DNA from 2 places in the Bradyrhizobium sp. KZN70725 genome. Region 1 is predicted to be linked to the other one. Evidence: predicted binding sites of a transcription regulator. Region 1 holds the regulator's gene; the other holds the start of a gene.

The links. The regulator HrcA, encoded in region 1, represses chaperone genes, less so after heat shock. The targets are predictions, from matches to a motif close to GTTAGCACTCNCNNNNNGNGAGTGCTAAC.
Region 2: ACZBJS_RS14805 (co-chaperone GroES) is a predicted target of HrcA. The motif match lies at 2,588-2,616, and genes of this name have one in related genera.

What each region holds. Positions count from the first base shown of each region.
Region 1 is NZ_JBUYWT010000006.1:120,259-124,673, forward strand. Features, by position in the region: gene ACZBJS_RS08120 (helix-turn-helix domain-containing protein) at 1-497, shown strand, start outside; gene ACZBJS_RS08125 (VOC family protein) at 566-991, shown strand; gene grpE (nucleotide exchange factor GrpE) at 1,040-1,645, opposite strand; gene hrcA (heat-inducible transcriptional repressor HrcA) at 1,811-2,899, opposite strand; gene rph (ribonuclease PH) at 3,082-3,795, shown strand; gene rdgB (RdgB/HAM1 family non-canonical purine NTP pyrophosphatase) at 3,807-4,415, shown strand, end outside.
Region 2 is NZ_JBUYWT010000013.1:18,333-22,747, forward strand. Features, by position in the region: gene ACZBJS_RS14795 (hypothetical protein) at 1-252, opposite strand, end outside; gene groL (chaperonin GroEL) at 343-1,992, opposite strand; gene ACZBJS_RS14805 (co-chaperone GroES) at 2,197-2,493, opposite strand; gene ACZBJS_RS14810 (hypothetical protein) at 2,812-3,330, shown strand; gene ACZBJS_RS14815 (hypothetical protein) at 3,562-3,840, opposite strand; gene ACZBJS_RS14820 (protein phosphatase CheZ) at 4,077-4,415, opposite strand, start outside.

The DNA of each region.
Region 1 (4,415 bases):
TGGTCGATATCGACGATGTGCTCGGCCATGATGGCCGTCGTCTGCGCGAACAGCTCGGCGCCGTGACCTGCTGGCAGCGCCGCTTCGACCTGATCGAGGCGTTCGTGCTGCGCCGCGCCGGCCACATGCCGTCTCCCGAAATCGCGTTCGCCTATCGAAAACTGGCGCGTTCGGCCGGCGCTATCAGCATCACGGCATTGGCCGACGAGATCGGCTGGAGCCGCAAGCATCTGGCTGGCCGGTTTCGGTCCGAACTCGGCCTCGCCCCCAAATCGCTGGCGCGCATGATGCGGTTTCACCGGGCGAGCCGGCTGGCGCAAAGCGGCGCAGCGCTTGGCTGGGCGGGGATCGCGGCGGAAAGCGGCTATGCCGACCAGGCCCATCTCGCCCGCGAGTTCGTCGAATTCGCAGGCGAACCGCCAACCGCCTGGGCGCGCCGCCGGGCGCTGACCGACCGCCGGCTGGTTCACGCCGGCGATGGGCTGGCGGACTGGTAACAAACCTTCAAGCCAACGCCGCGTTGCCCCGTGCAGGATGGCGCCGTCAGCCAAGGAGGTGAGCGACCATGACGCACGACATCGAACCGCCCCGCATCTACCCAACCCTGCGCTGCAAGGATGCCGAGGCGATGACCAATTGGCTCACGACGGTGCTTGGGTTCACCGAACACGTCGTCTACCGCGATGGCGGCGTGATCCATCACGCCGAGCTCGCCTATGGTTCCTCGATGCTGATGCTGGGCCAGAGCCGCGACGACGCATATGGCAGGCTGGTCGGCGACCTCGACAACCGCCGCACCGACTCGATCTATATCGCCGTCGACGATCCCGACGCGCTGCACGCGAAGGTCAAGGCTGCCGGAGCGAAGATCGAGATGGAACCGCGAAACACGGATTATGGCAGCCGCGACTTCGCCTGCCGCGATCCGGAAGGAAATCTCTGGAGCTTCGGCACCTATTGGCCGAAGGCACACGAGAAGCCGCGACTGTGAGCCCGCGCAATCCGCGAGCTCACAGACGGGTGTCCGGGATCGGACGGATCAGGCGGTGATGTCAGCGGTCGGGGCGGCCTTGGCGCCGCCCTTGGAGACGCCGACCAGCGCCGGACGCAGGATGCGCTCGCCGATCATGTAACCGGCCTGCACGACCTGCACCACGGTGCCCGACGGCACCGACGGATCGGGCACCTCGAACATCGCCTGCTGGAAGTTCGGATCGAACTTCTCGCCGATCGGGTCGAACTTCTTGACGCCGTTCTTCTCCAGCGCGTTGAGCAGCGAACGTTCGGTCAGCTCGACGCCTTCGATCAGCGCCTTCAGGCCGGGATCGGCGGCTTCCTTGGTCTCGGCCGGCACCGCATCGAGCGCGCGCTGCAGGTTGTCGGCGATATCGAGCACGTCGCGGGCAAAGCCGGTGATGCCGTAGGTCTTGGCGTCGGCGACCTCGCGGCGGGTGCGCTGGCGGAGATTCTCCATCTCGGCCAGGGTGCGCAGCGTCCGGTCGCGCGCCTCGGCGAGTTCCTTGGTCAGCGCCTCCGCCGATCCGGCTTCGGGCTCGTCAGGCATGATGTAGGGCTTCGAGACCACGGGCTCACCCGTCGGCGCCGAATTCTCGGTGTTGTCATTGGCCCGGTTCGGATCGGTCATGGCTTGCCTTCTCGAAAACTCGCGTCGGTTCAAATCTTGGGGATTGCTTGCCGGGATATCGTGCTTTGGGCGGCGAAAATCAAGCGCAACATACCGGTCTCGGGAACTGGGATCTCCGGCTTGGGTGAAGAAAACCCGTCAAATGAAAGCGAAATCGCCCCCCGGTCAGCCGCCCAGCATCTTGCTGACGATGCGCGCGGCATAATCGACGGTCGGGATCACCCGCGCATAGTTCAGCCGCGTCGGTCCGATCACGCCGAGGACGCCCACGATCCGCCCCTGGGCGTCGCCGTAGGGCGCGATGATGGTCGAGGAACCCGACAGCGAGAACAGCTTGTTCTCCGAGCCGATGAAGATCCGCACGCCCTCGCCGCGTTCGGCGCGGCCGAGCAGATCGATCACCCCGCGCTTGGTTTCGAGATCGTCGAACAGCGACTTGATGCGCTCGAGATCGTCGAGCGCGTGCAGGTCCTCGAGCAGATTGGCGTGACCGCGCACGATCAGCTGGCGGTCCTCATTCTCGCCGCCGGACCAACTCGCGATGCCCGCCGCGACCACCTTTTGCGTGAGCTGATCGAGCTCGGCGCGATTTTGCGTCAGTGCCGTCTCGAGCTCGAGCCGCGCTTCGGCCAGCGTCCGGCCGCGGATCCGCGCATTGAGGAAATTGGTCGCCTCGGTCAGGGCTGAGGATGGAACACCCGGCGGCAGTGCCAGCACGCGGTTTTCGACCTGGCCGTCTTCGCCGACCAACACGACCAGCGCCTTTTCCGGCTCCAGCCGGACGAACTCGATGTGCTTCAGCCGCGCATTCGACTTTTGCGTCAGCACCACCGCCGCGGCGCGGGTCAGCCCCGACAACCGCGTCAAGGCTTCGCCAAGCGCGGCCTCGACGGATTGCGCGCGGCCGACGGCCGCAAGCTGGGTCTGGATCGACTGACGCTCGGCCTCGGTGAGGTCGCCGACCTGCATCAGCGCATCGACGAAGAAGCGCAGCCCGAGTTCGGTCGGCAAGCGGCCGGCGGAGGTGTGCGGCGCATAGATCAGGCCGAGCTGCTCGAGATCCGACATCACGTTGCGGACCGAGGCCGGCGACAGCGGTAATGCGATCAGGCGCGAAATGTTGCGCGAACCGACCGGCTCGCCGGTTGCGAGATAGCTTTCGACGATTTGACGAAAAATATCGCGCGAACGCTCGTTGAGCTGGGCGAGCCCGGCATGCGGCGCGATCAGGCCAATCGGATCGTGGTGAGTCACACTCCAGTCCCTCACAATTACTGCATAATTTGTCGATCCGGGAGGCCGATGACAAGCATGCATTCGGCCCCGTCGTACCGGACCCTACCGGGGCCGAAAACCCTCGCCAAAACCCTTGCCGCTGCCCCTTCCCGCTCCTACAAGCACCGCCAGCCAATTTTCTCGGATTTCTGGAGGATTTCATGCGGCCAAGCCGCCGTGCACCCGATGAACTGCGTCCCGTGTCGCTGGAACGCGGCGTCGTCAAATATGCCGAGGGTTCCTGCATGGTGAAGTTCGGCGACACCCATGTGCTGGTGACCGCCACGCTGGAAGAGCGGCTGCCGCCGTGGCTGAAGGGCCAGGGCCGCGGCTGGGTCACCGCCGAATACGGCATGCTGCCGCGTGCTACCCTGGAACGCACCCGCCGCGAGGCCTCGGCCGGCAAGCAGGGCGGCCGGACGGTCGAGATCCAGCGGCTGATCGGCCGCTCGCTGCGCGCGGCCGTCGACCTCGAGGCGCTCGGCGAGCGCCAGATCACGGTCGATTGCGACGTCATCCAGGCCGACGGCGGCACCCGCACCGCCTCGATCACCGGTGCCTGGGTGGCGCTGGCCGACTGCATCAACTGGATGAAGACCCGCAACATGCTGAAGACCAATGTGTTGCGCGACAATGTGGCGGCGATCTCGTGCGGCATCTACCAGGGCACGCCGGTGCTCGATCTCGACTATGCCGAGGATTCCGAAGCCGACACCGACGCCAATTTCGTCATGACCGGCGACGGCCGGATCATCGAGGTGCAGGGCACCGCCGAGAAGACGCCGTTCTCGGAAGGTGAATTCCTGGCGCTGATGGCGCTGGCGCGCAAAGGTGTCGCGCGTCTGGTCGACTTGCAAAAGATCGCGGTGGCGTAGTCAGATTGGTCATGCACCGCCGAATCACCGGAAGGCTCGTCATCGCCACCCATAATCCCGGCAAGCTTGCCGAGATGCGGGAACTGCTGGCGCCGCACGGCGTCGAGGTGGTGTCGGCCGGCGAGCTCGACCTCGCCGAGCCCGAGGAGACCGGCGACAATTTTCGCGCCAACGCGGCGATCAAGGCGATCGCGGCAGCGAAGGCGACCGGACTGCCCGCCTTCGCCGACGATTCCGGCCTCGTGGTCGACGCGCTCGACGGCGCGCCCGGGATCTACTCGGCGCGCTGGGCCGGCGAGGGCAAGGACTTCATGGCGGCGATGACGCGGATCGAGCGGCTGCTGCAGGAACGCGGCGCCACCGCACCGGACCGGCGCAAGGCGCACTTCGTGTCGGCGTTGTGCGTGGCCTGGCCCGACGATCATCTCGAGCAGGTCGAGGCCCGCGTCGATGGAACCCTCGTCTGGCCGCCGCGTGGCACCGCCGGCTTTGGCTACGATCCGGCCTTCCTGCCCGACGGCTACACGCGGACCTTCGGCGAGATGACCAGCATCGAGAAGCACGGCCTGCCGCCGCTCGGGCTCGGCCTGTCGCATCGCGCCCGCGCCTTCGTGAAGCTC
Region 2 (4,415 bases), on a different contig from region 1:
AGCGGCCAGAAACGAGATGTCCAGAAATCGCAACGGCGCTTTTGGACGATGACCGGCAGAACCCGAAATGACGTAATAGACGCCATAACCCGCGCCGAGGACGACAAACGTCAGCGTTTGCCTGAGCCAGAACGTCAAGACGACCGCAAGATCATCGAGGCTGTCCAGGGCATAGGCGCCGAGCGCAAGCAGTGCGCCGATCGCGTAGAACAGCACGAGCGTTGACGTCAGTGATTTGGCGTCGCGGGACATCAGATGATCCTTGCATCCCGATCGTAATCAAACTGCAAAAAAGAAGGCCGCCCGGAGGCGGCCTTCGATCTCGATAGGGATGGGGGAGGCTTAGAAGCCGCCCATGCCGCCCATTCCACCCATGCCGCCACCGCCGCCCGGCATTGCCGGCGCCGCGTCCTTCGGCAGTTCGGCGACCATGGCTTCGGTGGTCACGAGCAGGCCGGCCACGGAGGAGGCGTCCTGCAAGGCGGTGCGCACCACCTTGGCGGGGTCGATGATGCCCTTGTCGACCATGTCGACATAGTCCTCGGTCTGCGCGTCGAAGCCGAAGGTCTCCGACTTGTTCTCGAGGATCTTGCCGACCACGATCGAGCCCTCGACACCGGCGTTCTCCGAGATCTGGCGGACCGGAGCTTCGAGCGCCTTGAGCACGATGTTGATGCCGGCCTGGACGTCAGCATTCGGGTTGGTGAGCCGGCCGACCGCCTTCTTGGCGCGCAGCAGCGCGACGCCGCCGCCCGGCACGATGCCTTCCTGCACCGCGGCGCGGGTCGCGTTCAGCGCGTCCTCGACACGGTCCTTCTTCTCCTTGACCTCGACCTCGGTCGCACCGCCGACCTTGATCACCGCAACGCCGCCGGCGAGCTTGGCGAGGCGCTCCTGCAGCTTCTCACGGTCGTAGTCCGAGGTGGTCTCCTCGATCTGCGCCTTGATCTGGCCAACGCGGGCGTCGATGTCCTTCTTCTTGCCGGCGCCCTTGACGATCGTGGTGTTCTCCTTGTCGATCACGATCTTGCCGGCGCGGCCGAGCATGTTGATCGTGACGCTCTCGAGCTTCATGCCGAGGTCGTCGGAGATCAGCTGACCGCCGGTCAGGATCGCGATGTCCTCCAGCATCGCCTTGCGGCGATCGCCGAAGCCCGGCGCCTTGACGGCGGCGACCTTGAGCCCGCCGCGCAGGCGGTTGACGACCAGGGTCGCCAGCGCCTCGCCCTCGACGTCCTCGGCGAGGATCAAGAGCGGACGGCCCGACTGCACCACGGCTTCCAGCACCGGCAGCATGGACTGCAGGCCGGACAGCTTCTTCTCGTGCAGCAGGATGTAGGCATCCTCGAGCTCGGCGGTCATCTTCTCGGCGTTGGTGATGAAGTAGGGGCTGAGGTAGCCGCGGTCGAACTTCATGCCCTCGACGATATCGACCTCGGTCTCGAGCGACTTGTTCTCCTCGACGGTGATCACGCCCTCGTTGCCGACCTTCTGCATCGCCTGCGCGATCATCTTGCCGATCGCGGCATCGCCATTGGCCGAGATGGTGCCGACCTGGGCGACTTCGGACGAGGAGGCGACCGGCTTGGCGCGCTTCTCGATGTCCTTGATCACGGCCGCGACCGCGGTGTCGATACCGCGCTTGAGGTCCATCGGGTTCATGCCGGCGGCGACCGACTTGGCGCCCTCGCGGACGATGGCCTGCGCCAGCACGGTCGCGGTGGTGGTGCCGTCACCGGCGGTATCGTTGGTCTTGGAAGCGACCTCGCGCAGCATCTGCGCGCCCATGTTCTCGAACTTGTCGTCGAGCTCGATCTCCTTGGCGACGGTGACGCCGTCCTTGGTGATGCGGGGAGCGCCGAAGCTCTTCTCGATGACGACGTTGCGGCCCTTGGGGCCGAGCGTCACCTTCACGGCGTTGGCGAGCACGTCGACACCGCGCAGCATGCGGTCGCGGGCCTCTCCGGCGAATTTTACGTCCTTGGCAGCCATTGATTTGAACTCCTGGAATGATTGGATGCGGTCGCCCGGCATCTGCGCTCGTCATTGCCGGGCAAAAGCACGAAGTGCGTCTTCGTGCCAGATGACCCGGCAATCCATCGTCCTTGCGAGAATCTTGCGAAGATTGATGGATGCCCGGATCAGGTCCGGGAATGACGGCGGAGAGAGTGGGCGCTCTCGAATTGGTCGTGGCGCTTACGCCAGCACGCCCATGATGTCGGACTCCTTCATGATCAGGAGTTCCTGGTTGTCGAGCTTGACCTCGGTGCCCGACCATTTGCCGAACAGCACGCGGTCGCCGACCTTGAGGTCGATCGGGATCAGCTTGCCGGCCTCGTCGCGGCCACCCGGGCCGACGGCGACGATCTCGCCCTGGGACGGCTTCTCCTTCGCCGAGTCCGGAATGATGATGCCGCCCTTGGATTTCTCCTCGGCATCGATACGCTTGACCACGACGCGGTCGTGCAGGGGGCGGAAGGTGGATTTAGCCATGACGTTCCCTCTTGGAGGCTCGGTTTCAGGTCCGGTTCATCGGGACCGGCGTTGGATGCCGGCCCGGTCGGCGCTGGGCAGGACGCCCGACGCTCTTAGCAATCGTGGTGCGAGAGTGCTAATTGTGGGCCGGGAAATATGGCCTGGCGCAGTTTCTGTCAAGCAAACGGGTTAAGGCCTTGGTGAGGCCAATATAGGATGGTGGACCAGAAACCAAATCGTAGCGATGACGTAATTTTGTCAGACGTCATTGCTCCGTCTTAAGTTTTACGCTTGGCTGCAGGACGGGTGCGGCCGGGACATAGTCGGGGGATGCATATGATCAGGTCATTCAACGCGCGATTGGTCGCACGGTTCGCGGCTGTTTCGGCGCTGACGACACTCTTGGGGGCGTGCGGCAGCATGAGCCTGCCGTCGTTGTCGTCGAACCCTGAGCCGGCGCCAGCCGAGCCGGGGGTCGCCCCCGAAATGCCCGCAAGCATCCGCGCCGATGAGATCGTCGGCCGCTGGGGTCTCGCCTCGTTCCAGAATCCCGCCGATCGCGCCCGCACCGAGGCCGCCGCGCGCGGCCAGTGCAAGCAGCCTTACGTGATCGGCGCCGGCCAGAACGGCGGCGTCATCATGCATCTGGCCGACCAGGCCACCCCGCAGGAACTGCGGCTGAAGGGTTCCCCGAGTGGCAAGAACTATATCGGCCCGCCTGGACCGACGCCCGGCGAGCAGGACCGCGAGATCGTCTCGTTCGATGGCCGCGTCATGATCACCCGCTTCGTCGACAAGGACGCCGGGGTCCGCTACGGCAACATGGTCTACGTCCGCTGCGCCCCGAGGGCGTAACGGCGGGACTTCGAGCGATCTTCCGACAAAGCGCCGCATAGTCGGTGCACCTCTCCCCTTGTGGGAGAGGTCGGATTGCATCGTCAGATGCAATCCGGGTGAGGGGTCTCCCTCCGCGAGTGACCCTTTCGAGATTTGAGTAGGCGGCGACAACCCCTCATCTGGCGCGGATTGCATCCGCGCCACCTTCTCCCACAAGGGGAGAAGGGAAGGAGACCCGCAAACACGGCCTTATCGCCGCACGCCAACCCGATTGACGCCGCCATTCAAATTGCCGCCCGCATTGTGGCGGACCGCAGCGCGCGCCACCGGACGAGGCCTGAGCACAACGCCTGCCCGCGCCACGCAGCCTGCCGGATAACCGACATACGTGCAGTAAATCACGGCGTTGGCCGGTGCTGGACTGAGAGCGGCGCCTGCAAACCCCAACATCAGGCTCGCCGCTATTCCCGCAACCGTCACTGACTTGGTTGGAAAAATGTTCGTCCGACGCATGGTGATCCTCCTCATCGCGGGCGGGCCAAAAGATGGTGCGCCGCTTCAGGCGCGGCCCAACATAATGAGCAGCAAGGCATGGATCGGATTGACGTAGATCAACGCCCGCGCGCGGCCGTACGTCTGTGCGTGAAGCCGGCGCAACGGCAGCACGAGCACGGCGCTGTGTCTGGTGACCTCTACTGGGTGGGCTCGCTCAAACAAGAACGCCGGCCCGAGGGCCGGCGTTTTTCGTGCTGATCTGAGAAACCTCAGTTGAACATCGCGTCGATGTCGTCCTGTGAGGCGTGGCCGGCGTCGCCGTCGAGCTTCGGACCGTTGAGCAGGCGGGCATCGCCCTCGCGGGTGTCGACGATCGCCGGGACGTGCGACTTGATCGCGTCGACGCCGCCCCAGATGTTCATCATCTCGTTGATGTGCTGTTCGATGAACTTCATCGTCTGCATCACCTTGCTGATGCGCTGGCCGGTGAGGTCCTGGAAGTTGCAGGCCTCGAAGATCGAGACCACGCGCTCCTGAATATCTTCGCTGAGCCGCTTCTGCTGGTCGGGCGTGACGTTGTTGGCGAGCGCGGACGCGGCCTGGTCGAT